Variovorax paradoxus EPS: one gene and its partner. The protein of the gene in region 1 interacts with the protein of each later gene in a pairwise test. Links are inferred from orthologs where the notes say so. Each region holds a gene or a part of one and is shown on either strand. Other genes may lie near its edges.

The links.
Region 2: the proteins of hflC (region 1) and ftsH interact in binary tests that used the Escherichia coli proteins (3 or more experiments, as listed by UniProt). The link is inferred for Variovorax paradoxus EPS from one-to-one orthologs.

Annotation. Positions count from the first base shown.
Region 1 is NC_014931.1:3,981,513-3,995,842, reverse strand. What follows is about bases 11,333-14,164. They hold hflC (protease modulator HflC), read left to right. Parts: upstream 11,333-12,214; coding sequence 12,215-13,114; downstream 13,115-14,164. Other genes in these bases: VARPA_RS18430 (ATP phosphoribosyltransferase regulatory subunit), read left to right, coding at 13,364-14,164; VARPA_RS18435 (DUF2065 domain-containing protein), read left to right, coding at 13,131-13,319; hflK (FtsH protease activity modulator HflK), read left to right, coding at 11,333-12,197. In the rest of the region: ndk (nucleoside-diphosphate kinase), read left to right, coding at 1-257; 23S rRNA (adenine(2503)-C(2))-methyltransferase RlmN, read left to right, coding at 279-1,433; type IV pilus biogenesis/stability protein PilW, read left to right, coding at 1,438-2,292; VARPA_RS18485 (helix-turn-helix domain-containing protein), read left to right, coding at 2,285-3,250; ispG (flavodoxin-dependent (E)-4-hydroxy-3-methylbut-2-enyl-diphosphate synthase), read left to right, coding at 3,247-4,524; hisS (histidine--tRNA ligase), read left to right, coding at 4,540-5,850; VARPA_RS18470 (YfgM family protein), read left to right, coding at 5,857-6,549; outer membrane protein assembly factor BamB, read left to right, coding at 6,557-7,699; ribosome biogenesis GTPase Der, read left to right, coding at 7,760-9,103; RNA chaperone Hfq, read left to right, coding at 9,278-9,523; GTPase HflX, read left to right, coding at 9,580-10,749; more of hflK, read left to right, coding at 10,824-11,332; more of VARPA_RS18430, read left to right, coding at 14,165-14,330.
Region 2 is NC_014931.1:3,548,871-3,563,245, forward strand. What follows is about bases 5,072-7,948. They hold ftsH (ATP-dependent zinc metalloprotease FtsH), read right to left. Parts: upstream 7,530-7,948; coding sequence 5,613-7,529; downstream 5,072-5,612. Other genes in these bases: folP (dihydropteroate synthase), read right to left, coding at 5,072-5,497; VARPA_RS16470 (RlmE family RNA methyltransferase), read right to left, coding at 7,697-7,948. Also shown: VARPA_RS16435 (Crp/Fnr family transcriptional regulator), read left to right, coding at 1-373; VARPA_RS16440 (phosphotransferase), read left to right, coding at 375-1,481; VARPA_RS16445 (acyl-CoA dehydrogenase family protein), read left to right, coding at 1,516-2,787; VARPA_RS16450 (GNAT family N-acetyltransferase), read right to left, coding at 2,872-3,354; glmM (phosphoglucosamine mutase), read right to left, coding at 3,351-4,688; more of folP, read right to left, coding at 4,685-5,071; more of VARPA_RS16470, read right to left, coding at 7,949-8,365; VARPA_RS16475 (YhbY family RNA-binding protein), read left to right, coding at 8,454-8,933; VARPA_RS16480 (hypothetical protein), read left to right, coding at 8,960-9,679; VARPA_RS16485 (DUF4149 domain-containing protein), read right to left, coding at 9,729-10,145; transcription elongation factor GreA, read right to left, coding at 10,169-10,645; VARPA_RS16495 (Kdo hydroxylase family protein), read right to left, coding at 10,710-11,579; carB (carbamoyl-phosphate synthase large subunit), read right to left, coding at 11,588-14,375. UniProt on the Escherichia coli protein: Acts as a processive, ATP-dependent zinc metallopeptidase for both cytoplasmic and membrane proteins. Plays a role in the quality control of integral membrane proteins.

The DNA of each region.
Region 1 (14,330 bases):
GCCCCTTCTTCAAGGACCTGGTCGAGTTCATGATCTCGGGCCCCGTGTTCGTGCAAGTGCTCGAAGGCGAGAACGCCATTGCCAAGAACCGTGACCTGATGGGCGCCACCGACCCCAAGAAGGCAGCCGCCGGCACCATCCGCGCCGATTTCGCCGACAGCATCGACGCGAACGCCGTGCACGGTTCGGACGCTCCTGAAACCGCAGCGAACGAAGTCTCGTTCTTCTTCGCCGGCCTCAACGTCTACGCACGCTGAGGCTGTCTGCCGACTGATTCCATGACCACGGCCAACCTGCTCGACTTCGATCTCGAGGGACTGGCCGCGTTCTGCGAAAAACTCGGCGAGAAGCGTTTCCGCGCCACGCAGCTGTTCCGCTGGATTCACCAGCGTGGCGCCAGCGACTTCACCCAGATGACCGATCTGGCCAAGTCGCTGCGCGAGAAGCTCGCGACCACCGCGCGCGTGGAGGCCTTGCCGGTCCTCACGCAGCACGAATCCAAGGACGGCACGATCAAGTGGCTGTTCGACGTCGGCGACGGCAATGCCGTCGAAGCCGTATTCATTCCCGAGGACGACCGCGGCACGCTGTGCGTGTCGTCCCAAGCCGGCTGTGCGGTCGGTTGCCGCTTTTGCTCGACTGGGCATCAGGGCTTCAGCCGCAACCTGAGCACGGGCGAAATCGTCGCCCAGCTCTGGTTTGCCGAACACTTCCTGCGCAAGCACCTGAAACGCGACGAACGCGTCATCTCCAACGTGGTGATGATGGGCATGGGCGAGCCGCTGCAGAACTACACCGCGCTTGTGCCCGCGCTGCGCACCATGCTCGACGACAACGCCTACGGGCTGTCGCGCCGCCGTGTCACCGTGTCGACTTCCGGCGTCGTGCCGATGATCGACCGCCTGGGCACCGACTGCGCCGTGGCCATGGCCGTTTCGCTGCATGCGCCCAACGATGCGCTGCGCGACGACCTCGTGCCGCTCAATCGCAAGTACCCGATCGCCGAGTTGCTCGAAGCCTGCAAGCGCTACCTCGAACATGCGCCGCGCGACTTCATCACCTTCGAGTACTGCATGCTCGACGGCGTGAACGACCAGCCCGAACATGCGCGCCAGCTGGTCGAGCTCGTGCGCAAGCACGACGTCTCGTGCAAGTTCAACCTGATTCCGTTCAACCCCTTTCCAGCCTCGGGCCTGCTGCGTTCACCTCAGCCGCGCGTGCTGGCGTTCGCCCGGACGCTGAGCGAGGCGGGCCTCGTGACCACCGTGCGCAAGACGCGCGGCGACGACATCGATGCCGCCTGCGGGCAGCTCGCTGGCGACGTCAAGGACCGCACCCGCGCCGCCGAACGCATGGCCCAGCGCCGTGCAACCGAACGTCCCGTTGTCTTGCACCCGATGCGCAAGAACCCCACCGTCTCCCAGGAGCATTGAACCGATGAGCAAGGCCTTTCCGATGATCACCGCGAGCACGCAGCGCATCCTGGCTGCAAGCCTTGCCGGTGTCGCCGTGGCGTTTCTGCTCGCCGGCTGCGTCAACACGCGGACCACCACCACCAGCCTGGCCGACACCAGCTCGGGCAAGGGCGCCGAGATCGTCACCGAATCCGACGAAACCAACCGCCAGCGCCGCGCGCGGCTGCGCATGGAACTGGCGTCGGGCTATTTCGAGCATGGGCAGACCACCGTCGCGCTCGACGAGATCAAGCAGGCGCTGGTGGCCGACCCCAACTACGCGGACGCCTACAACCTGCGCGGCCTCGTCTACATGCGCCTGGAAGATGCGGGTCTGGCCGAAGACAGTTTCCGCCGCGCGATCGCGATCGCACCGCGCGACCCCAACATCCGCCACAACTACGGCTGGCTGCTGTGCCAGCAGAACCGCTTTGGCGACGCGGCGCAGCAGTTCACCGAAGCGCTCGCCGTACCCAGCTATAACGACCGCGCCAAGACGCTCATGACGCAAGGCGTCTGCGAGCTCAAGGCCGGGCTGCGCCCGCAGGCCGAGCGCAGCCTCTTGCAGGCCTACGAAATCGACGCGGGCAATCCGGTGGTCGGTTTCAACCTGGCGTCGGTGCTGGCGCAGCGCGAGGAGTGGCAGCGCGCGCAGTTCTACATTCGCCGCGTCAACAACAGTCCCTCGGCCAGTGCCGAGACGCTGTGGCTCGGCATCAAGATCGAACGAAAGCTCAACAACCGCGAGGCGATCGCGCAGTTGGGAGGCCAACTGCAACGCCGCTTCCCTCAATCGCGGGAGGCATCAGCGTACGAGCGCGGGAATTTCAATGACTGAACGGGTTTCGGAGTTCGGAACCTCCGCGGCACTGCCGCTCGAGGAAAGCGACATCGCGCACAAGACGGCCGGCGACCTGCTGCGCGAAGCGCGCGAGGCGCACGGACTGCACATCGAAATGGTGGCGGCCGCCCTCAAGGTGCCGCCGCAGAAGCTCGCGGCGCTGGAGGCGGACGACATCGATTCGCTGCCCGATCCTGTCTTCGCGCGTGCCTTGGCCAGCAGCGTCTGCCGCGCCTTGCGCATCGATCCGGCGCCAGTGCTCGCCAAGCTGCCGGCCACCAAACAGGCGGGTCTGGCGGTGGCCGACCGGACCTTGAAGACCAACATCGTCTCCGGCACGCCACGCTGGAACGGCGGGCGCTCCAGCGTGCTGCCGTCGCGGGCGCTGCTGACGGTGGTCGTGCTCCTGCTGATCGGCGCGGGCGCGCTGTTCTGGCTGCCGCAGTCGGTTTTCGACCAGATCGGCGCCTCGGTGTCGCGCCTCACATCGCGCGGCGAACCTGAAGCATCTTCGACGAGCGAAGCGCCTGCGGGCGGAGCAGCCTCGGGAACGCCTGGCGTCGTGGCAGAAAACGTTCCCGTGCAAGCCGTGGCGCCCACCGGGCCGGCGGGTGTCGCACCCGCTGCTGCCGTCAATGGGCCTGCGCCTGCTGCAGCCGCTCCTGCAACCGTCGCGCCCGGCGCGGCATCTCCCGCTGGCGTCGCGAGCAGCAGCCAGCAACTGGTTTTCGTTGCGCGCGAAGAGTGCTGGATCACCGTGACCGAAGTCGGTGGCAAACAACTGCTGCGCCGCAGCCTGCAGGCTGGCGAGACTGTCGGGTTGTCCGGCACCCTGCCGCTTTCTGTGGTGGTGGGCCGTGCGTCGGCGGTCGATGTGCAGGTGAACGGAAAGCCCTACGATCTGAAGCCCGTCACCCGCGGTGGTGGCGTAGCGCGCTTCGAGGTGAAATCGTGACCGACTGCACACCCCAACCCATTGAATCAGCGGCGCCCAAGGCGCGCCGCTCGCGCCAGGCCAGCGTGGTCTGGGGCCCACGCATCGTTACCGTGGGCGGCGACGCTCCGGTGCGCGTGCAGTCGATGACGAACACCGACACGGTCGATGCCATCGGCACCGCGATCCAGGTCAAGGAACTCGCCATCGCGGGCTCCGAGATGGTCCGCATCACGGTCAACACGCCCGAGGCCGCGGCCCAGGTGCCCTACATCCGCGAGCAGCTCGACCGCATGGGCATCGACGTGCCGCTGATCGGCGACTTCCACTACAACGGCCACCGCCTGCTCACCGACTATCCGGCCTGTGCCGAGGCGCTGAGCAAGTACCGCATCAATCCCGGCAACGTGGGCAAGGGCGACAAGAAGGACAAGCAGTTCGGCCAGATGATCGACGCCGCGATGCGCTGGAACAAGCCAGTGCGCATCGGCGTGAACTGGGGCAGCCTCGACCAGGAACTGCTCGCCAGCCTGATGGACACGAACAGCCAGCGCCCCGAGCCCTGGGACGCCAAGCAGGTGATGTACGAGGCGCTGATCACCTCGGCCATCGAGTCCGCGAAGCTTGCCGAGTCGATGGGCATGGCCGGCAACCAGGTCATCCTGTCGTGCAAGGTGAGCGGCGTGCAGGACCTGATCTCGGTGTACCGCGAACTTGCGAAGCGTTGCGAGTACCCGCTGCACCTGGGCCTCACCGAAGCCGGCATGGGCACCAAGGGCACGGTGGCGTCGGCCACGGCGCTGTCGATCCTGCTGCAGGAGGGCATCGGCGACACGATTCGCGTGTCGCTCACGCCGCAGCCAGGCGAGTCGCGCACGCAGGAAGTGCTGATCGCCAACGAAATCCTCCAGGCCCTGGGCCTGCGCGTGTTCGTGCCGAGCGTCACCGCCTGTCCGGGCTGCGGGCGCACCACGAGCACCACCTTCCAGGAACTGGCCAAGCAGATCGACGACTACCTGCGCCTGCAGATGCCGGTCTGGCGCAAGAAATACCCGGGTGTCGAGACGCTGAAGGTGGCCGTCATGGGCTGCATCGTCAACGGCCCCGGCGAGAGCAAGCACGCCGACATCGGCATCAGCCTGCCCGGCACCGGCGAGGCGCCCGCCGCGCCGGTCTTCATCGACGGCGAAAAGGCCCTCACGCTGCGCGGCGACAATATCGCCAACGAGTTCCACCAGCTCGTCGAAACCTATATCGAAAAGCGCTTCGGCGGCGAACACGCCGTCGCCGCCTGACACCTCCGCAGACTCATGGCTGAAAAATTGAATGCCGTCAAAGGCATGAACGACATATTGCCGCCCGAATCGGCGCGCTGGGAGTGGCTCGAGGCCACCGTGCGCGAGCAGATGGGCCGCTTCGCCTATCGCAACGTGCGCACGCCGATCCTCGAGCACACCGCGCTGTTTGTGCGCGGTATTGGCGAGGTCACGGACATCGTCGAAAAAGAGATGTACGCCTTCGAGGACCGCTCGGACAAGCACGGCCAAGCCGAGCACCTCGCGATGCGTCCGGAAAACACCGCCGGCCTCGTGCGCGCAGTGATCGAGCACAACATGCTCTACGACGGTCCCCGGCGCCTTTGGTACACGGGGCCGATGTTTCGCCGCGAGAAGCCGCAGCGCGGGCGCTATCGCCAGTTCCACCAGATTGGCGCCGAGGCGCTCGGCTTTGCCGGCCCCGATGTCGATGCAGAGTTGATCCTGCTGGCCAGCGCGCTCTGGAAGGCCATCGGCCTGACCGATGTGCGGCTCGAACTCAACAGTCTGGGCCAGCCCGCCGAGCGCGCGCTGCATCGTGCTCAGCTCATCGCCCACTTCGAGCAGCATGCCGACAAACTCGACGAAGACGGCAAGCGCCGCCTGCACAGCAACCCGCTGCGCATCCTCGATACCAAGAACCCGGCCATGAAGGACGTGGTCGAGTCGGCACCCAAGCTGAGCGAGTTCCTCGGTGCCGAATCGCGCGCGCACTTCGAGGGGCTGCAGGCGATCCTCCAGGCCAACGGCATCACCTACACGATCAACCCGCGTCTCGTGCGCGGTCTCGACTACTACAACCTCACGGTGTTCGAGTTCGTTACCGATCGCCTCGGCGCGCAAGGCACTGTCTGCGGCGGCGGCCGTTACGACGGCCTGATCGAGCAGATCGGCGGCAAGCCTGCACCGGCCGTGGGCTGGGCCATGGGCGTGGAGCGCGTCCTCGACTTGCTGAAAGAGCAGGGCGCAGACATTCCCGTACCGGCTCCCGATGCCTACGCCGTCGTGCCCGACGCGGGCGCCATGCCGCTGGTGCTGCGTACGCTGCAGCAGTTGCGCGAAGCCGGCGTGCGCGTGCAGATGCACGGCGCCACGGCCGAGGGCTTGGCAAGCTTCAAGTCGCAGATGAAAAAGGCCGACAACAGCGGCGCCACCTACGCCCTGATCTTCGGCGCCGATGAACTTGCACGCGGCGAAGTGACTCTCAAGTCTCTGCGCGACGGCAGCGGCGCGCAAATCGCCCGGCCGCTCGCCGAGGTGGCCACCTGGGCCGCCACCCTACAATCCCCGGCTCCCAACACCTGACAGCGCATGGCAACCCATCTCGATCTCGAAGAACAGGAACAGCTCGACCAGCTCAAGCATTTCTGGAACACCTACGGCACCCTGATTACCTGGGTCGTGCTGCTTGTCGCTGGCGCCTTCGTGGCCTGGAACGGCTGGCAGTACTTCCAGCGCAACAAGGCAGCCCAGGCCGCGGCTCTTTACGACGAGGTCGAGCGCAGCACGCAGTCCGGCGACGTCGAGCGCATCCAGCGCGTGCTGGGCGACATGAAGGAGCGCTTTGCCGGCACCGCTTATGCGCAGCAGGCGGGCCTCCTGGCTGCCAAGACGCTGTACGAAAAGGGCAAGGTCGAGGAATCGCGTGCAGCACTGGGTTGGGTGGCGCAGAGCGCCGTCGATCCGGGCTACCAGGCCATCGCAAAGCTGCGGCTCGCGGCCGAACTGCTCGACGGCAAGTCGTACGACGAAGCCTTGAAGCAACTCGACGGCAATGTGCCCAAGGAGTTCGAACCGCTGGTGGCCGACCGCAAGGGCGACATCTACATGGCGCAGGGCAAGCGCGACGAGGCGCAGCAGGAATACCGCAAGGCTTGGACGGGTCTCGGCGCAACCTCCGACTACCGCCGCCTGGTCGAGATCAAGCTGAACGCGGTCGGTGTCGACCCGAAGAGCCTGGCGCCAACCATCACTGTCACACCCGCAGCCCCCAAAAACTCCTGACCGCATCATGAATCTCAAGCGTCTCATGCCTGAATCGGGCGCCCTGCGCGCAGGTTCCGCTCTTGTTTTGGTAGCGCTGTTGGCCGCCTGTTCGGGCTCCGGCAAGCCGAAGCCGGCCGAGCTGCCCGCCAACCCCGCCACGCTCGGCGTGCGTCAGGCCTGGAGCGTGAAGATCCCGGAAGTGAGCTTCCCGCTCACCACCGACGTCAGCGGCGACATCGTGACGGTGGCCGGCAACGACGGCACCGTCGTGGCCATCGACGCCCGTGCCGGCCGTGAAACCTGGCGTGCGAGCGCCGGCGCCACATTGGCGGCAGGCGTCGGCAGCGACGGCACGATGGCCGCGGTCGTCACCACCAACAACGAACTCGTTGCCATCGAAGGCGGCAAGGTCCTGTGGAAGCAGAAGCTGGCGGCCCAGGCCTTCACCGCACCGCTGGTCGCAGGCCGCCGTGTGTTCGTGCAGACCGCCGACCGCAGCATCAGCGCCTGGGACGGCCAGAGCGGCCGCCGCCTCTGGCTGCAGCAACGCCCCAGTGAAAACCTGGTGCTGCGCAAGTCGGGCGTGCTGATTGCCGTGGGCGATACCCTGATCGCGGGCATCGGCGGCCGGCTGGTCGGCATCAACCCGGCCAATGGCACCTCGCGCTGGGAGTCGCCCATTGCGGCGCCGCGCGGCACCAACGACGTGGAGCGCCTGGTCGACCTGACCGGCAGCGTGAGCCGCTTCGGTGACAGCATTTGCGCGCGGGCCTACTACGCCAGCGTCGGTTGCGTCGAGACACAGCGCGGTACGCTGGTCTGGAGCAAACCGGCCTCGGGCGCGGACGGCGTCTCCGGTGACGAAGGCTTTGTCTACGGTACTGAATCCGACGGCAGCGTCACGGCCTGGCGCCGCGGCGACGGCGAACGCGCCTGGCAAATGACCCGCTTCAAGAACCGTGTGCTGACCTCGCCGCTCGCGGTGGGGCGCTCGCTGATCATCGGCGAGGACACCGGCTCGCTGCATTTCGTCTCGCGAGAAGACGGCGCGCTGCTCAATCGTGTCACGCCCGATGGCTCCGCCATCACCGTTGCGCCGGTCCTGGCCGGCAACACGGTCGTGGTCGTGACTGCCAAGGGCGGCGTGTTTGGCTATCGCCCTGACTAATCTTTTCTTTTCCCACTCTCAAGGCCCGACCATGAAAACCGCGCCATCGAAAGGCCGGCCATGAAGCCGGTCGTGGCCCTGGTCGGCCGTCCCAACGTCGGCAAGTCGACGCTCTTCAACCGCCTGACCCAGACGCGCGACGCCATCGTCGCCGACTACGCCGGCCTCACGCGCGACCGCCACTACGGCAACGGCCGCCTGGGCAAGCACGAGTTCATCGTGATCGACACCGGCGGCTTCGAGCCCGATGCCGGCAGCGGCATCTACAAGGAAATGGCCAAGCAGACGCGGCAGGCCGTGGCCGAGGCCGACGTCGTGATCTTCGTGGTCGATGCCCGCGAAGGCCTCTCGGCACAAGACCACGACATCGCCAACGAGCTGCGCCGGCTGGGCAAGCCCTGCGTGCTGGCGGCCAACAAGGCCGAAGGCATGCACGACGGCACCAAGCTGGTCGACTTCTACGAACTTGGCTTTGGCGATGTGCACGGTGTGTCCGCTGCACACGGACAGGGCATGCGCGATCTGGTCGAGCTGGCCCTCGAGCCGCTGAACCTGCCTGATCCGGACGATGAGACGGACGAAGACGACGTCAACAAGCCCATCAAGCTGGCGGTAGCTGGCCGGCCCAATGTCGGCAAGTCCACGCTCATCAACACCTGGCTCGGTGAAGAACGTCTGGTGGCCTTCGATATGCCGGGCACCACGCGCGACGCCATCTCGGTGCCGTTCGAGCGCAATGGCCAGCGCTTCGAGCTGATCGACACCGCGGGGCTGCGCCGCAAGGGCAAGGTGTTCGAGGCGATCGAGAAGTTCTCGGTGGTCAAGACGCTGCAGGCCATCGAGTCGGCCAATGTCGTGCTGTTGCTGCTCGACGCCACACAAGGCGTGACTGACCAGGACGCGCACATTGCCGGCTACATCCTTGAGAGCGGCCGCGCGGTGGTGATCGCCATCAACAAATGGGATGCCGTCGACAGCTATCAGCGCGAGCAGATCCAGCGGCAAATCGAGACCCGGTTGCCGTTCCTGAAGTTCGCGTCATTGCATTTCATCTCGGCCATCAAGCGCCAGGGGCTCGGTCCGGTGTGGCAGGCGATTGCGCAGGCGCACAAATCGGCCACCCGCAAGATGTCGACGCCGGTGCTGACCCGGTTGTTGCTGGAGGCGGTGCAATTCCAGGCGCCCCAGCGCGGCGGCATGTTCCGGCCCAAGCTGCGCTATGCGCACCAGGGCGGCATGAATCCGCCGGTGATCATCATCCACGGCAATTCGCTGGAGCACGTGACCGACGCGTACAAGCGATTCCTGGAAGGGCGCTTCCGCAAGGAATTCGACCTGGTTGGCACGCCCTTGCGGATCCAGTTCAAGAGTTCACAGAATCCCTTTGCGGACAAGGACAGCTGAATTAAGTTTGGGGCGCTTGGCCGCCGATGGCGGCCGATGAGTTGCAGCTGGAATGGAAGTTCCGTCTTTTGAGAGCCGTTATTTTCTCAAGGCTTTTGGCTCCTATTGCTGCAGCGCAGAAACCCTGTGTTAAGGTCATCTCTCCAACAACTACTCTTGAACACGGAGAATATCGTGAGCAATAAAGGGCAACTTCTGCAAGACCCGTTTCTGAACACCCTGCGTCGCGAGCATGTGCCGGTTTCCATTTATTTGGTGAACGGCATCAAGCTGCAGGGCCAGATCGAGTCTTTTGACCAATACGTCGTGTTGCTCCGCAACACAGTGACGCAAATGGTCTACAAGCACGCCATTTCCACCATCGTGCCGGGTCGTGCCGTCAACTTCTCGGCTGCCGAGAACGACGACGCCGCAGCCTGATCGCGCGGAGCGCGACGGAGCCCCCTCCGTCGCGCTTTTTCATTTTCTGATTCCGCTTGTCTGAACTGATCCACCGCCAGGAAGGCGCCGCCGTTCTCGTCGGCGTCGACTTTGGGCTGCCCCATTTCGACAGCGAACTCGAGGAACTCGGCCTGCTCGCGCAGACTGCGGGCCTCACGCCTGTCGCCCGACTCACCTGCAAACGCAAGGCGCCCGATGCGGCCCTGTTCGTTGGCAGCGGCAAGGCCGACGAGATCAAAGAACTCGCCGCCATGCACCAGGCGAGCGAGGTCATCTTCGACCAGTCCTTGAGCCCGGCGCAGCAGCGCAACCTCGAGCGCCAGCTCGACATCGCTGTCTACGACCGCACTTTCCTCATTCTCGAAATCTTCGCCCAGCGCGCGCGTTCGCATGAGGGCAAGCTGCAGGTAGAGCTCGCTCGCCTGCAGTACCTCAGCACGCGGCTGGTTCGCCGATGGTCCCATCTGGAGCGCCAGACCGGCGGTGCAGGCGTGCGCGGCGGCCCGGGCGAGAAGCAGATCGAGCTCGACCGCCGCATGATCAGCGAGTCGATCAAGCGCACGCGCGAGCGTCTGGCCAAGGTGCAGAAGCAGCGCGGCACGCAGCGTCGGCAGCGCGAACGGCGCGAGACCTTCAACATTTCGCTCGTTGGCTACACCAACGCGGGCAAGTCTTCGCTCTTCAATGCGCTCGTCAAGGCGCGCGCTTACGCAGCCGACCAGCTCTTCGCGACGCTCGATACCACCACCCGCAACCTCTATCTCGGCGATGCGAAGCGCCAAGTGTCGATCTCCGACACCGTCGGATTCATCCGCGACCTGCCGCACGGCCTCGTCGACGCGTTCAAGGCCACATTGCAGGAGGCGGTCGATGCCGATCTGCTGCTGCACGTGATCGACGCCTCCAACCCCCATTACCCCGAGCAGATGGCCGAGGTGCAAAGCGTCCTGCGCGAGATCGGCGCTGACACCGTTCCGCAACTGTTGGTATTCAACAAGCTCGACGCTCTTGAAAGTGCGCAACGTCCACTGCATCTGCAGGACGAGATGGAAATCGATGGAGTTCAGGTTCCCCGCATCTTCCTCAGTGCCAAAAGCGGCGAGGGCGTGCCGTTGCTGCGCGCCGAGCTGGCTCGGCTGTCGGGCTCCGTAGCCGATACGATGACCCCTGCGGACGACACTGAATTGCACGATGCTGCCCTTTGATTGGGCACAATCCCGCCACTGACAAGAGAACGAAGCGAATGAATGCAAAGCCAGCGTGGAGAGGGTTTCTGGGCATGTTCAATCTGAACGATGGCCGATGGGGTCGCGGCGACGAGCCGTCGTCCTCCAACGGCGACCGCCCAGCCGGCAACCGGCCCCCCGATGCCGATCCTCCGGGCGCACCGACGCCCCCGCCTTCGGGCAACAACAATAACAACGGCAACCGCCCCCGCGGCCAAGGTCCCAACCAGGGTCCGCCTGACCTCGATGAACTCTGGCGCGACCTCAATCGCAAGCTCGGCGGTTTCTTCGGTGGCGGCAAAGGCGGCGGAAACCGTCCCAACGGCAACAACAGCGGCGGTGGCGGCAACGGCTACAGACCCGATATGAAAAACGCAGGATTCGGCCTCGGCCTGGTGGCTGCCGTGGCGGTCCTGATCTGGCTCGGCACCGGCTTCTTCATCGTGAACGAAGGCCAGCAGGCCGTTGTCACGCAGTTTGGCCGCTATAAGTCGACGGTGAACGCCGGCTTCAATTGGCGTCTGCCATATCCGATTCAGCGCCACGAGGTGGTGGTGACCACGCAGATCCGTTCCACCGACGTGGGCCGCGACGCCATCGTGCGTTCCACGGGCCTGCGCGAATCGGCCATGCTGACCGAAGACGAGAACATCGTCGAGATCAAGTTCGCCGTGCAGTACCGCCTGAGCAATGCACAGGCCTGGCTCTACGAGAGCAAGTCGCCGGCTGAAACCATCGTGCAGGTGGCCGAGAGCTCCGTGCGCGAAGTGGTCGGCAAGATGAAGATGGATGCGGCACTGGCCGAAGAGCGCGATCAGATCGCCCCGCGCGTGCGGCAATTGATGCAAACCATCCTCGACCGCTACAAGATTGGCGTTGAAGTGGTCGGCATCAACCTGCAACAGGGTGGTGTGCGTCCTCCCGAGCAGGTGCAGGCCGCGTTCGACGACGTGCTCAAGGCTGGCCAGGAGCGCGAACGCACCAAGAACGATGCGCAGGCCTACGCCAACCAGGTCGTGCCGCTTGCCTCCGGTACATCCTCGCGCCTCAAGGAAGAGTCCGAAGCCTACAAGGCACGCATCGTGGCCCAGGCACAAGGTGACGCCGGCCGCTTCAGCGCGGTGCTGGCGGAGTACCAGAAGGCACCGCAGGTCACCCGCGACCGCATGTACACCGACGCCATGCAGCAGATCTACGCCAGCACGACCAAGGTGCTGGTCGACACCAAGCAAGGCTCCAATCTGTTGTACTTGCCGCTGGACAAGCTCATGCAGATGAGCGGCAACAACGCCGCAACGCCCGTCGATGCTGCCAGCCCGAGCGTGGCTGGCACCGCACCGGCCCAGTCGTCGGTGATCCCGGTGGCCCCGCCCACGGGCGAGAGCCGTGGACGCGACGGCCGTTCGCGTGAACGTGACGTGCGTTGATAAAGGCCTAGAAGAACATGAACAGAATCGGATTCATCGCCTCGTCGATCCTTGTCTTGCTCGTGCTGCTGAGCTCGACCCTCTTCGTGGTCGACCAGCGCCAGTTCGGCGTGGTCTATGCCCTTGGCCAAATCAAGAGCGTCATCACCGAGCCCGGCCTCAACTTCAAGTTGCCGCCGCCGTTCCAGAACGTGTCGTACATCGACAAGCGCCTCCTGACGCTGTCGAGCATCGACACCGAGCCCATGCTCACGGCTGAAAAGCAGCGCGTGGTGATCGACTGGTATGTGCGCTGGCGCATCAGCGACCCGCAGGCCTACATCCGGAACGTCGGCCTCGACGAGAACGCGGGTGCCATGCAGTTGAACCGCGTCGTGCGCAATGCGTTCCAGGAAAACATCAACAAGCGCACCGTGCGCGACTTGATCTCGGTCCGTCGCGAGGCCTTGATGGCCGACGTGCAGCGCGAAGTGCTGGCTGTGGTGAAGGGCAGCAAGCCCTGGGGCGTCGACGTGGTCGACGTGCGGATCACCCGCGTGGACTATGTGGAAGCGATCACCGAATCGGTCTATCGCCGCATGGAAGCCGAACGCAAGCGCGTGGCCAACGAACTGCGCTCGACCGGTACGGCCGAAGGCGAAAAGATTCGCGCCGATGCCGATCGCCAGCGTGAAGTGATTGTGGCAAACGCCTATCGCGACGCCCAGAAGATCAAGGGCGAGGGCGATGCCCAGGCCGCCAGCGCCTACAGCGAGGCCTTCGGCCGCGACCCGCAGTTCGCCCAGTTCTATCGCAGCCTCGAAGCCTACAAGCAGAGCTTCAACAAGAAGAGCGACGTGCTGGTGGTTGACCCGTCGTCCGACTTCTTCCGTGCCATGCAGGGCTCCGGCTCCGCGGGCAACGCACCCCGCCGCTGATCCGTTTCAGGGTTCAGTGAGCGCCGAGACCTTCTGGAGCGCGTTGGCGCTCGTCCTGGTGATCGAAGGCATCCTGCCCTTCGTGTCGCCGGGAGGGTGGCGGCGCGGCTTCGGGCAACTGATGCAGTTGCGCGACGGGCAGCTTCGATTCTTCGGTCTTTGCAGCATCTTGCTGGGCTTGGTACTACTTTGGGTTTTGGCGTAGCGCGGTCCCGGTAGAATCCCGGTTTAACCACGCCCCCGATCCCCATGTCCGCCTGGGTCCTCCCGGATCACATTGCCGATGTGCTGCCTTCCGAGGCGCGCCACATCGAAGAACTTCGACGCCAGCTGCTCGATACCGCCCGTGGCTATGGCTACGAGCTGGTGATGCCGCCGCTGCTCGAGCACCTCGAGTCGCTGCTTTCCGGCACCGGCGAGGCGCTCGACCTTCAAACCTTCAAGCTCGTCGACCAGCTATCCGGCCGCAGCATGGGCCTTCGTGCCGATACCACCCCCCAGGTGGCGCGCATCGATGCCCACCTGCTGAACCGCGACGGCGTGGCCCGGCTTTGCTACTGCGGCCCGGTGCTTCACACCCGGCCTGATCGCCCGCATGCAACGCGCGAGCCGCTGCAGTTCGGGGCCGAGATCTACGGCCACGCCGGCCTCGAAGCCGACACCGAAACGCTCCTGCTCGCACTCGACTGCCTCGATGCCGCGGGCCTCCGCGACGGCGTGATCGTCGACCTGGCCGATGCCCGCATCGTGCGTGCGCTGTTTGCCGGCGTGCCGGTCGATGCCGCCGCGCTCGCCCGCGTGCATGCCGCGCTGGCTGCCAAGGATGCGAGCGAACTGCACCTGCTCACCAAGGATTTCCCGGCAGCGTCACGCGACGGGCTGCGCGCGCTGGTCCAGTTGTACGGCGACGCGTCGGTGCTCGATGAGGCCGCCAAAGCCCTGAAGGGCACGCCGGCCGTCAGCGCTGCGCTGGCCGACCTGAAGCAGCTCGCCGCTGGCCTGAACGGCTCGGCCGGACGCCAGATCAGCTTCGACTTGGCCGACCTGCGCGGTTACGCCTACTACAGCGGCATGCGCTTCGGCATCTACGTGCCGGGTGCCGCCGATTCGCTGGTGCGCGGCGGCCGCTACGACGAGGTGGGCGCCGTGTTCGGCCGCAACCGCCCGGCCGTCGGCTTCAGCCTCGATGTGCGCGAACTGGTCGGCGTGCTGCCGG
Region 2 (14,375 bases), 430 kb from region 1 along the record:
CGACTTCCAGAAGATTCTTGCCGCGCACGTGGAGTTGTACGAAGCGCTCATGCGGCTGCAGGCGCGCCGCATCCGCACGCTGTTCGGGCTGGTGGAAGACCTCAACACCCTGCCCTTGCGCGCACGCCTTGCCAAGCAACTGATTCACCTCGTGCGCAGCTACGGCGTGCCCAACCTGGACGATGGCAGCCAGATGCGCATCGGCCTGCAACTGGCGCAGGAAGAGCTGGCGCAACTGCTCGGTGCATCGCGCCAGCGCGTGAACCAGGAACTCAAGACCATGGAACGCGAGGGCAGCATCCGGATCGAGCCGGGCGGCCTGGTGGTCCTCGACCGTGCGGCGCTGCGGCGCATTTCCGAAGCGGATATCTGACATGAGCCAGGACTTCTCCAACTTCGTCGGCACCCGCGCGGTGTCGCAGCAGCACGCCTTCGACATCGAGGTGCTCGCCGCCTGGCTCGAGAAGAACCTCGAGGGTTTCAAGGGTCCGTTGACGGTGGAGATGTTCAAGGGCGGGCAGTCGAACCCGACCTACAAGCTCGTCACGCCCACGCAAAGCTACGTGATGCGCGCCAAGCCCGGCCCGGTTGCCAAGCTGCTGCCCTCCGCCCATGCGGTGGAGCGCGAGTTCAAGGTCATGAGTGGCCTGCAAGGCACCGACGTGCCCGTGCCGCGCATGCACTGCCTCTGCGAGGACGAGTCCGTCATCGGCCGCGCCTTCTACGTGATGGAGTTCATGCAGGGCCGCGTGCTCTGGGACCAGTCGCTGCCCGGCTTCAGCAACGCCGAACGCGCGGCCTACTACGACGAGATGAACCGCGTCATTGCGGCGCTGCACACGGTCGACTTCGCCGCCCGGGGCCTGGCCGACTACGGCAAGCCCGGCAATTACTTCGAGCGCCAGATCGGCCGCTGGAGCAAGCAGTACAAGGCCTCGACCGATGGCGCGGGCGAACTGTCGCAGCCGATCGAGGCGATGGAGCGCCTCATCGACTGGTTCCCCGCCCACATGCCGGCGAGCGCGCGCGACGAGAGCAAGGTTTCCATCGTGCACGGCGACTACCGCCTGGATAACGTGATGTTCCACCCCACCGAGGCGCGGATCATCGCGGTGCTCGACTGGGAGCTCTCCACGCTGGGCCATCCGCTGGCGGACTTCAGCTACCACTGCATGTCGTGGCACATGCCGCCCACCACCGGCCGCGGCATAGGCGGCGTAGATGTCGCGGCGCTGGGCATTCCCACCGAGAGCGAATACATCCGCCGTTATTGCGAGCGCACGCGCATCAGCACACCCGAGGCGCTGGCGCCCGACTGGAACTTCTATCAGGCCTACAACCTGTTCCGCATGGCCGCGATTCTTCAAGGCATTGCGAAGCGGGTCGAGGCCGGTACCGCATCGAGCGAGCAAGCCGTGGCATCGGCCCGCGGCGCGCGGCCGATGGCCGAGATGGCCTGGCAGTTCGCCCAAAAGGCGTAACCGGCCCTCCCCCAAAAACCCACCAGGAGACGACATGGATTTCGAATATTCGGCCAAGACCAAGGAACTGCAGAAGCGCGTCAAGGCGTTCATGGATGAAAACATCTACCCGGCAGAGGCCGAGTACAGCGCCGAGCTGGCTGCGAACACGGCGGCCGGCAAGCGCTGGACCGCATTGAAGACGGTGGAAAAGGTCAAGGAAAAAGCCAAGGCCCAGGGCCTGTGGAACCTCTTCCTTCCGGTCGACAGCGCCTCGGCCTCCGGCTACGCAGGTGCCGGCCTCACGAACCAGGAATACGCGCCGCTGGCCGAAATCATGGGTGCGGTGCCTTGGGCAAGCGAAGCCTTCAACTGCTCGGCGCCTGACACCGGCAACATGGAAACCATCGCCCGCTACGGCTCGGAAGAGATCAAGGCGCGCTGGCTCAAGCCGCTGCTCGAAGGTCAGATCCGCTCGGCCTTCGCGATGACCGAGCCCGACGTGGCATCGAGCGACGCCACCAACATCTCGACCCGCATCGAACGCCAGGGCGACGAGTACGTGATCAACGGCCACAAGTGGTGGATTTCGGGCGCGGCCGATCCGCGCTGCGCCGTCTTCATCACCATGGGCAAGAGCGATCCGGACGCACCGCGCCACTCGCAGCAGAGCATGGTGATCGTGCCGGCCGATGCCAAGGGCATCCGCATCGTGCGCCCGCTCAACGTGATGGGTTACGACGACGCGCCGCACGGCCACGTCGAGATGTATTTCGAGAACGTGCGCGTGCCTGTCGACAACATCCTGCTTGGCGAAGGCCGCGGTTTCGAAATCGCCCAAGGCCGCCTTGGCCCGGGACGCATCCACCACTGCATGCGCCTGATCGGCTTGGCCGAGCGCGCGCTCGAGCTGATGTGCAAGCGCGCCTCCTCGCGCGTCGCCTTCGGCAAGACCGTCGCGTCGCAGACCGTGACGCAGGAACGCATCGCCGAAGCGCGCTGCAAGATCGACATGGCCCGCCTGCTCACGCTGAAGGCCGCATGGCTCATGGACGTGGCGGGCAACAAGGTCGCCAAGAACGAGATCGCGATGATCAAGGTGGTCGCGCCGAGCATGGCCTGCCAGGTGATCGACTGGGCCATGCAGGTCCACGGCGGCGGCGGCATGTGCGACGACTTCCCCCTCGCCTACGCCTATGCCGGCGCGCGCACGCTGCGCTTTGCGGACGGCCCGGACGAAGTGCACCGCAATGCGATCGCGAAGTGGGAACTGGGCAAGTACGCGCCCAGCAAGACCGACGCCGAGGCGCCCGTCACGCGCTTCTGATTCTGTTGTCTTGCGCCCTTTCCCCTCGGGGAGGGGGTTGGGTAAGGGCCGACGGCGATCCAATCGCCCCGGCCCTTTTCCTTTTCAGAGCTTCTTCTGCAAAAAGATCGCGTGCCCGAAGGCCGGATCGAGCTGGTAGCCGATGAAGCCTTCGCGCTCATACGAGCGCAGCGCCGGCACATTGCCCGACAGCACTTCGAGCGTGAGCTTGCAGGCGCCGCGCTTGCGTGCCTCCCGCTCCACCAGCGCGAACATCTGCTGCGCAACGCGCTGGCCGCGGTGGCTGGGCAGCACGACCACGTCGTGCACGTTGACCAGCGGCTTGCAGGCAAAGGTCGAAAAGCCCTCGATGCAATTGATCAGGCCTACGGGCGTGTCGCCATCGAAGGCCAGCACGCTGAAGGCCTGCGGACGCGCTGCCAGCGCCGCAGGCAAGCCTTCGCGCACGGCGGCGTCGAGCGGCGTGCCGCCACCGGCCGGATCGCGGGCGTAAGCGTCGAGCAGATCGACCAGCGCCGCGGCCTGCGCGGCGTCGTGGTAATCCGCGACGAAGGTCCGGATGCTCATTGCGCCGGCTGCAGCGTCGCTGCCAAGCGCTGTGCGCACGAGCGCGACTGCTTGGCATCGCGCGCCTCGACCATCACCCGCACCAGCGGCTCGGTGCCGCTCGCGCGGATCAGTACGCGGCCGCCGTCGCCCAGTTCGGCCTCGATGCGCTGCGTTTCGCTGGCCAGCGCCTGGTTGTCCTTCCAGTTCTGTCCAGGCGCCAAGCGCACGTTGATCAGCGTCTGCGGGAAAAGCGTGACGCCTTCGAGCAACTGCGCCACCGTCTTGCCGCTGCGGACGCACGCCTGCAGCACCTGCAGCGCGCTCACGATGCCGTCGCCGGTGGTGTGGCGGTCGAGTGCCAGCAGGTGGCCCGAGCCCTCGCCGCCCAGAAGCCAGCCGCGCTTGTCGAGCTCTTCGAGCACGTAGCGGTCGCCGACCTTGGCACGCACGAATTCAATGTCCTGCCCGCGCAGCGCGACTTCCACCGCCTTGTTGGTCATGAGTGTGCCGACCACGCCCACCGGCTTCTCGCCGCGTGCGATGCGCTCGGCCACCATCAGGTAAAGCAGTTCGTCGCCGTTGAAGAGGCGCCCGCTGGCGTCGACCAACTGCAGGCGGTCGGCATCGCCGTCGAGCGCGATGCCGTAGTCGGCCTTCTGCGCCGTCACCGTGGCGACCAATGCCTCGGGATGTGTGGCGCCGAAGTCCTTGTTGATGTTGAGCCCGTCGGGCGCGCAGCCGATGCTGGTCACTTCCGCGCCCAGTTCGTGGAACACGTTGGGCGCCACCTGGTAGGCCGCACCGTGCGCTGCATCGACCACGAGCTTCATGCCGCGCAGCGTGAGGTCGTTGGCGAAGGTGCTCTTGCAGAACTCGATGTAGCGGCCGGACGCATCATCGAGGCGGCGGGCCTTGCCGAGGTTGACGGAATCCACCCAGACCGGCGCTTCTTCCAGAGCAGCCTCGACGGCCAGCTCCCATGCATCGTCGAGCTTGGTGCCCTGCGCGCTGAAGAACTTGATGCCGTTGTCGGGAAAGGCGTTGTGGCTGGCGCTGATCACCACGCCGAGGCTCGCGCGCTGGGCACGCGTGAGATACGCCACGCCGGGCGTGGGCAGCGGGCCCAGCAGCACGACGTCGACGCCGGCCGAATTGAAGCCCGACTCAAGTGCCGATTCGAGCATGTAGCCCGAAATGCGGGTGTCCTTGCCGATCAGCACACGGGGGCGGGCTTCGGTTTTCTTGAGCACACGGCCCACGGCGTGCGCGAGACGCAACACGAAGTCGGGTGTGATGGGTGCCTGGCCAACGGTGCCGCGGATGCCGTCGGTGCCGAAATATTTGCGGGTCATGCGAGTTCCTCTTTTGTTTGTCTTTGTTGTGCTGCTGCCTTCATGGCGCGCCACACCGCGAGGGCGGCCACTGTGTCGCGCACATCGTGCACGCGCACGATGGCGGCGCCGCGGTCCACGGCCAGCACCGCGGCCGCGACGCTGGGCACGATGCGCTCGCCCGCCGCCTCGATGCCAGTGGCGGTGCCGATCGACGACTTGCGCGACCAGCCCAGGAGCAGCGGGTAGCCGGCACCGAGCAATTCGCGCTGCCGGCCCAGCAGGGCGAAATTCTGCGTCACGGTTTTCCCGAAGCCAACGCCCGGGTCGAGCGTGATGCGCGACGGATCGATCTGCAGCGCGTGGAGTTGCGCCAGCTGCGCGGCCCAGAACGACAGCACCTCGGGGATCACGTCGCCCTGCATCGGCACGACCTGCATGGTCTGCGGATCGCGGTGCATGTGCATCAGGCAGATGCCGCACGACGGATGCGCCGCCACGGCTTCACGCGCACCCGGCTGGCGCAGCGCCCAGATGTCGTTGACGATGTCCGCGCCCAGGTCGAGCACAGCGCGCATGACCTCGGGCTTGTAGGTGTCGATGGAGAGCGGCACGTTCAGCTTCACCGCCTCGCGCACAACCGGCAGCACGCGCGCCAGTTCGGCGTCGAGCGGAACGGCCGGGCTGCCCGGGCGGGTGGATTCCCCGCCGATGTCCAGGATGTCCGCGCCCTCCTTCAACAACTGCTCGCAGTGCCGCAGCGCGGTGTCGGTGGACGCGTGCGCGCCGCCATCGGAGAAGGAATCGGGCGTGACGTTGACGATGCCCATGACGCGCGGCTGCGCGAGGTCGATCCTGAAACGCGAGGTCTGCCAGACCGAGCCGCCCGGCTCACCATGGAAAACGGGGCCAGAGGCCCCGTTGTTGCTTGATTTCAAGCCCACCTCAAGCGGCGGTCGGCGCCGGGTCAGTGTTGACCGCCGGCGTGCCGCCGCTACCGCCGCTGCCCGAAGGAGGGGTTCGCGGCGTCCAGTCCTTGGGCGGACGCGGTGCACGGCCGGCCATGATGTCGTCGAGCTGCTCGGAATCGATGGTTTCCCATTCGAGCAACGCCTTCGCCATCGCGTGCATCTTGTCGCTGTTCTCTTCGATCAAGTGGCGCGCAAGGGCGTACTGCTCGTCGATGATGCGGCGCACTTCGCCGTCGACCTTTTCCATGGTCTGCTCGCTCATGTTCGTGGTCTTGGTGACCGAGCGGCCGAGGAACACTTCGCCTTCGTTTTCGGCATAGACCATCGGGCCCAGCGCATCGGTCATGCCGTAGCGCGTGACCATGTCGCGGGCAATGGAGGTCGCACGCTCGAAGTCGTTGCTGGCACCCGTCGTCATCTGGTGCATGAAGACTTCTTCAGCGATGCGGCCACCGAACAGCATGCTGATCTGGTTCAGCATGTATTCGCGGTCGTAGCTGTAGCGGTCTTGCGCCGGCAGGCTCATGGTCACGCCCAGGGCGCGGCCACGCGGAATGATCGTGACCTTGTGGACCGGGTCGCACTTGGGCAGCAGCTTGCCGATGAGGGCGTGGCCGGACTCGTGGTAGGCCGTGTTGCGGCGCTCTTCCTCGGGCATGACCATGCTCTTGCGCTCGGGGCCCATGAAGATCTTGTCCTTGGCCTTCTCGAAGTCCTGCATCTCGACGACGCGCGCATTGCGGCGAGCGGCCATGAGAGCGGCTTCATTGCAGAGGTTGGCCAGGTCGGCGCCGGACATGCCGGGCGTACCGCGGGCGATGACGCTCGGGTTTACATCCTGGCCCAGCGGAACCTTGCGCATGTGCACGCCGAGGATCTGTTCGCGGCCGCGAATGTCGGGCAGCGTCACGTACACCTGGCGGTCGAAACGACCCGGGCGCAGCAGCGCGGCGTCCAGGATGTCCGGGCGGTTGGTGGCAGCCACCACGATCACCCCGAGGTTGGTTTCGAAGCCGTCCATCTCGACCAGCATCTGGTTCAGGGTTTGTTCGCGCTCGTCGTTGCCGCCGCCGAGGCCGGCGCCGCGTTGACGACCCACCGCATCGATTTCGTCGATGAAGATGATGCAGGGGGCATTCTTCTTGGCGTTCTCGAACATGTCGCGGACACGGGCAGCGCCCACGCCGACGAACATTTCAACGAAGTCGGAGCCGGAGATCGAGAAGAAAGGGACCTTGGCTTCGCCGGCGATCGACTTGGCCAGGAGGGTCTTGCCGGTGCCGGGAGGGCCAACCAGCAGCAGACCGCGCGGAATGCGGCCGCCGAGTTTCTGGAAGCGCTGCGGGTCTTTGAGGAAGTCGACGACTTCGCGGACTTCTTCCTTGGCCTCATCGCAGCCTGCGACGTCGGCGAAGGTGACCGTGTTGTTGTTCTCGTCCATCATGCGGGCCTTGCTCTTGCCGAAGCTGAACGCCCCGCCCTTGCCGCCGCCCTGCATCTGTCGCATGAAGTAGATCCAGACGCCGATCAGCAGGAGCATCGGGCCCCAACTCACCAGGAGCGTCATGAGGAGCGAGCCCTCTTCGCGCGGCTTGACGTCGAACTTGACGTTGTGGTCGATCAGGTCGCCCACGAGGCCGCGGTCGAGGACCGTGGCGGTCGTGCGGATCTTGCGATCGTCGTTGGTGACTGCGACGATTTCGCCACCGCCGGCACCTTCAGGGATGACGGCGCTCTTGATCTGGTTGCCGCGAACCTGGTCGAGAAACTCGGAGTAACTCACTGCGCCAGAGCCGACGCCGCCGCGGGTGTCGAACTGCTTGAACACAGTGAACAACACCATGGCAATGACGAGCCATACGGCAACTTTGGAAAACCACTGATTGTTCAAACGAAGCTCCAGTCGAAAGCGCGTGACGAGGATGTGAAAAAACGCGCTATGGGTACGCAATTGCGCCCCATTTTAGGCTTTTCAAGCTGCGAAAAGCGGGCATTTCCCTAAAGCAGCCATAGCCTGACAAGGGTTTGCGCCCCCTGACCACCCGCAGCGGCAAGGTATCAAGGCGTATCCAGGGCCTTCAAGCCCATCCCAACCAGGAAAGTCTCGGCAGATTTATCCCGCGAAGCCTTGGGCTTGAACGGCTTGACGGTACGGAAACTGGCCTTGAACAGCTTGACCGATTCGTCATAGCCGCCTCCGTGGAAAAGCTTGGCCACCAGAGCGCCTTCGGGCTTCAGGTGGTGCTGCGCGAAGTCGACGGCAAGCTCGATCAGATGCGCAATGCGGGCGCCATCGGCCGAATGGATGCCCGAAATGTTGGGCGCCATGTCCGAGACCACCAGGTCGGCCTTGCGGCCAGCCAGCACACCCAGCACCTGCTCCAGCAGCTCCACCTCGCGGAAGTCTCCCTGGATGAAAGTGACGCCTTCGATGGGCTCCATGGCCAGCATGTCGAGCGCAATGATGGTGCCGTTCAGCGTGCCGATCGCGGCGCCCTCGGGCGACATGCGCCGCCGCAGGTACTGGCTCCAGGCCCCGGGCGTGGAGCCCAGGTCGACCACCAGTTGGCCCGGTTTGACCAATCCCAGCGATTCGTCGATCTCTTTGAGCTTGTAGGCGGCGCGTGCGCGATACCCCTCTCGCGTGGCCAATTTCACGTACGGATCATTGATGTGATCGTGAAGCCAGGCTTTGTTGACTTTTTTGCTTTTTGCTTTGGTGCTCATTGGGAACCTCCGTGCTCCGCACTGCGGTATTCGCCTTGGGAACAGCCCGGCGGCTCAGGAGGTGCTTTCTACCCTCGATAATACGGGGATGCCCGCCATTCAACTTACCCCTGCCGAGCGCAAGGTGCACCGCGCCGAAGCTCACCACCTGGATCCGATCGTCATGGTCGGTGGAGACGGGCTCACCCCTGCCGTGAAAAAAGAGGCGGACTCCGCCCTGAAGGCCCATGGCCTGATCAAGGTCCGCGTCTTCTCCGACGACCGCCTCGCCCGCGACGCCATGCTGCAAGAACTCGCCAACGAGCTCAACGCCGCCCCCATTCAGCACATCGGCAAGCTGCTGGTGCTCTGGCGCCCGATTCCCGAAAAAGAAAAAGTGGTCGATGAAGATCGCATGCCCGGCCCGCGCGACGTCAAGGTCCTGAAGTACAGCAAGCGCGGCGGCCAGCGCCCCGAAATCAAGACGCTGCGCGTGCTCGGCAACCAACGCCTCACCCCCGGCGGCACCATCAAGCGCGCCAAGGCCAAGCGGCCGCTGTCGGCCAAGAAGCGCAACCAGTCGGATTGAGCCGGGTGGGACGCCATATCCTCTGCATGAAGTGGGGCACGAAATACGGCCCTGAATACGTCAACCGCCTCTACGCGATGGTGCGCCGCAACCTGAGCGGCGACTTCAAGTTCGTCTGCTTGACCGATGACGGCACCGGCATCCGCCCCGAGGTGACCTGCCTTCCGATCCCCCCGCTGAACCTGCAACTGGCCCCCGGCCAGCGCGACGGCGCCTGGAAGAAGCTCACTACGCTCGAAGGCGACCTGCACGGCCTGCGCGGCACCGCCCTCTTCCTGGACGTCGACGTGGTCGTCGTGGGCAGCCTCGATGCCTTCTTCGAGCAGCCTGGCGAGTTCCTGATCATTCACGACTACGCCCGCCCTTGGCGCGGTCGGCGGATCACCGGGAATTCATCGGTCTACCGGTTCGAGCTGGGCGCCCATGCCGACGTGCTGGCGTATTTCCGGAACAACATGGACAAGGTCCAGGCCGAATACCGCAACGAGCAGACCTACCTGTCCGCCATGCTGCACAAGCAAGGCAAGCTCTCCTACTGGCCCGACGCCTGGTGCCCGAGCTTCAAGTACCACGGCATCCCGACCTGGCCAACGAACTACTGGGAAGCGCCCTTCGTCCCCGAAGGCGCACGCATCATGATTTTTCATGGCGAGTGCAATCCGCCCGATGCGCTGGCGGGCCGACGCAATCGGGCCTTCCGGTACATCCGGCCAGCGAACTGGGTCGCTGAGTTCTGGAAAGAGTGAGTGTGTAGATGGCGGCGAAAGCCGCCATCGCCGCTTTACCGGCGATAGGTCAGCGACCGGGCTGAGCGCCCATGCGCCAAAGCAGCACCAACGTGCACAGCCATTGCACGACGTACATGCCACTGCCGACGGTGTGCCAGAGCTTCAGGTTGTCCCGCGCCAGGATGCGCGGCGCCACGGCGTATTGCTGGAGCAGCGCCAGCAACAGCGCGCCGAGGACGAGACCGATGGAGGTCATCGTGGCCGCATCCATGCGCTCATCGGCCTTGCTCCGGAAATGAATCAGCAGGATCAGGCCGCACCCGATGGCAACCCAGCTCTGCGCCCCGAAAAGCTGGCCGGCGAAATTGCCCGCGACCGCCGGGTTGCCGAGCTTGGCGAACAGCATCGGAACGACGAGGAAGCCGATCGTCGTGAGGCTGCCCCACCAGAAGGCGGCGAGCAGCAGGGCCAGGCGGTCTTTCATCGAAGGCTCTATCGGCTGGACGATCAGAGGTAGCGAACAGCCACGATCTCGTAGCGCTTCAGGCCACCTGGGGCCTGCACTTCGGCGGTGTCGCCCTCTTCCTTGCCGATCAGCGCGCGAGCGATCGGACTGGAGATGTTGATGAGGCCCAGCTTCAGATCGGCTTCGTCTTCGCCCACGATCTGGTACTTGACGGCTTCGCCCGACTCTTCTTCCTCGAGCTCCACGGTCGAGCCGAACACCACCTTGCCGCCGGCGTCGAGCTCGGACGGATCGATGATCTGCGCGGCCGAAAGCTTGCCCTCGACCTCCTGGATGCGGCCTTCGATGAAGCCCTGGCGGTCCTTGGCGACCTCGTATTCGGCGTTCTCGCTCAGGTCGCCCTGCGCGCGGGCTTCGGAAATCGCGTTGATGACCCAGGGGCGCTCAACGGTCTTGAGTTGATGCAATTCGGCGCGCAGCTTTTCGGCACCGCGCTTGGTGATTGGAATGGTGGCCATGTTTGGTTCTCCATAAAGCGAAACCGCCGAACGATGCCGTTCGGCGGTCGATTGGGGGGACAGATCAGACGAGATTGCGTCCGGTCAGCCGGCTCAGGATGGCGAGCGGGCTCGAGTCGGGATTGTATTGCTTCGAAGCAGCCAGATGAAGGGTCTGCTCGAGCATGTACTGGCCCGCCATCACAGCGTGCGAGGTCTGGTCGGAAAAGCACACCCACACCGAGCCCGGCGGGAACTCGGCCTTCTCCTGGGGAGAGGTTTCCTGGTACGCCATGTCCGACTTCATGCCGTCGTGCAGCTGAAGCATCAGGTGGTCGTATTCGCTGCGGAACGACTTGGTCACGTGCAGCGCCTGCAGCAGCTTGGCCTGCCAGCGCACGTAGGGCTTGGCCCGAGGCAGGAAACGCCTGGCGATGTCCTCGAAAGGCTCGCCTACGCGCCACACGCGCGGCGCGCCTTCGGGATTCACGTTGGTGAACACGCGCAGGATGCGCTCGCCATAGTTGGGACGCGACGGAAACGCATCGACGTGCAGCCGACGGTCATCCGCGCGCCACGACTGCACGCGCGTCTCGACCTGCGCCGGCCGGTAGCTCGTGGGCGCGAGGCGCAGTGCCGGCGTGTAGTGCGGCAGCAGGCCATGAATAAGCTGCTGCGCCTGCGCGCGAAACCGCCCCACCATCGCCGCCGCCGTGCGCTGCACCGCCTCGTCGCCGACAGCGCCCTTGAGCTTGCCGTTGGCATCGAGACTGATGTTGCGCACATCAGGCGACAGCAGGCTGGGCGTGAGCAGGCTGCGCTCTTCGGGTAGCAGTTCGAAGCCCAGTCGCGGGAAATACAGCACCTTGCCCGCTTCCAGCGCCGCGATCCACGCCTCGTTGGGCGTGGCCGCATTCCAGTCCGTCAGGTCCAGTTCGACGAGCTGCGTTCCCATGATGTCGCTCAGGCCGCAGCCAGTTGCGCGTGCATCTCCTGCACCGAGATCACGCCCAGCTCGTCCATGAAGCCCATGCCCTCGACCGCGGCTTCGGCGCCGAAGATCGTGGTGAAGGTGGTCACGCGAGCCAGCAGCGCCGAGGTGCGGATCTGCCGCGAATCGGTGATCGCGTTGCGGCGCTCTTCCACCGTGTTGATGACCAGCGCAATCTCGTTGTTCTTGATCATGTCCACGATGTGCGGGCGGCCTTCGGTCACCTTGTTCACCGTCGCGCATTCGATGCCCGCGGTGGCGATGGCGGCGGCCGTGCCCTTGGTCGCGATCAATTCGAAGCCCAGCTTCGCCAAGCCGCGCGCCACTTCCACGGCACGCGCCTTGTCGTTGTTCTTCACCGAGATGAAGACCTTGCCCGACTTCGGCAGGTGCGTGCCGGCACCGATCTGCGACTTCACGAAGGCTTCGCCGAAGGTCTTGCCCACGCCCATCACTTCACCGGTCGACTTCATCTCGGGGCCGAGGATGGTGTCCACGCCCGGGAACTTGACGAACGGGAACACGGCTTCCTTCACGCTGAAGTACGGCGGCGTCACTTCCTTGGTCACGCCCTGCGATGCGAGCGACTGGCCGGCCATGCAGCGTGCGGCCACCTTGGCGAGCTGGATGCCGGTGGCCTTGCTCACGTAAGGCACGGTGCGCGACGCACGCGGGTTCACTTCGAGCACGTAGATGACGTCCTTGCCATCCTTCTGCTGGATTGCGAACTGCACGTTCATGAGGCCGACCACGTTCAGTGCCGCCGCCATGGCAGCGCTCTGGCGCTTGAGCTCGGCGATCGTTTCGGCGCTCAGGCTGTAGGGCGGCAGCGAGCAGGCGGAGTCGCCCGAGTGCACGCCGGCCTGTTCGATGTGCTCCATCACGCCGCCGATCAGCGTGCCGCCTTCGGCGTCGCGGATGCAGTCGACGTCGCACTCGACGGCGTCGTTCAGGAAGCGGTCGAGCAGCACCGGCGAGTCGTTGCTCACCTTGACCGCTTCACGCATGTAGCGCTCGAGGTCGCGCTGCTCGTGCACGATTTCCATCGCGCGGCCACCGAGCACATAGCTCGGACGCACCACCAGCGGATAACTGAGGGCCGCAGCCTTTTCGAGCGCTTCAGGTTCGGTGCGCGCGGTGGCGTTCGGCGGCTGGCGCAGGCCCAGCTCGTGCAGCAGCTTCTGAAAGCGCTCGCGGTCTTCGGCCGCGTCGATCATGTCGGGCGAGGTGCCGATGATCGGCACGCCGTTGGCTTCGAGGTCCAGCGCGAGCTTCAACGGCGTCTGGCCGCCGTACTGCACGATCACGCCGAGCGGCTTTTCCTTGTCGACGATCTCCAGCACGTCTTCGAGCGTGAGCGGCTCGAAGTACAGGCGGTCGGAGGTGTCGTAGTCGGTCGACACGGTCTCGGGATTGCAGTTGACCATGATGGTCTCGTAGCCGTCCTCGCGCATCGCGAGCGCGGCGTGCACGCAGCAGTAGTCGAACTCGATGCCCTGGCCGATGCGGTTGGGACCGCCGCCGAGCACCATGATCTTCTTCTTGTCCGTGGGGTCGGCTTCGCACTCGTCTTCATAGGTCGAATACATGTAGGCCGTGTTGGTCGCGAACTCGGCCGCGCAGGTGTCCACGCGCTTGTAGACCGGGCGTACACCGAGAGCCCGGCGCTTCTCGCGGATAGCCGTGTCAGTGGTCTTCAGTTGCTTGGCCAGGCGCCGATCGGAGAAGCCCTTCTTCTTGAGCGCGAGCAGCGTGTCCTTGTCGATGTCGTCCAGCGACTTGGTTTCCAGCTCGAGTTCGATCTTCACGATCTCCTCGATCTGCACCAGGAACCACGGGTCGATCTTGGTCAGCGCGAACACTTCATCCACGCTCAGGCCCATGGCGAAGGCATCGCCCACGTACCAGATGCGCTCGGGACCGGGCTCGCCCAATTCCTTTTCGAGCACTTCGCGGTCCTGCGTCTTCTCGTTCAGGCCATCGACGCCCACTTCGAGGCCGCGCAGGGCCTTCTGGAACGATTCCTGGAAGGTGCGGCCCATGGCCATCACCTCGCCCACCGACTTCATCTGCGTCGTGAGACGCGAATCAGCCTGCGGAAATTTCTCGAACGCGAAGCGCGGAATCTTGGTGACCACGTAATCGATCGACGGTTCGAACGACGCGGGCGTCGCGCCGCCGGTGATCTCGTTGCGCAGTTCGTCGAGCGTGTAGCCCACGGCCAGCTTGGCTGCGACCTTGGCGATCGGGAAGCCCGTGGCCTTGGAGGCCAGCGCCGAAGAACGCGAGACCCGCGGGTTCATCTCGATGACGACCATGCGGCCGTCCTTCGGATTGATGGAGAACTGCACGTTCGAGCCGCCGGTATCGACGCCGATCTCACGCAGCACGGCCAGTGAGGCGTTGCGCAGGATCTGGTATTCCTTGTCGGAGAGCGTCTGCGCGGGGGCCACGGTGATCGAGTCGCCGGTGTGCACGCCCATCGGGTCGAGGTTCTCGATCGAGCAGACGATGATGCAGTTGTCGGCCTTGTCGCGCACGACCTCCATCTCGTACTCTTTCCAGCCGAGCAGCGATTCTTCGATCAGCAGCTCGTTGGTGGGCGAGGCTTCGATGCCGCGCTTGCAGATGGTCTCGAATTCGTCGGGGTTGTAGGCGATGCCGCCGCCCGTGCCGCCGAGCGTGAAGCTGGGGCGGATCACGGTCGGAAAGCCCAGCGTCTTCTGCACGGCCCAGGCTTCGTCCATCGTGTGCGCGATG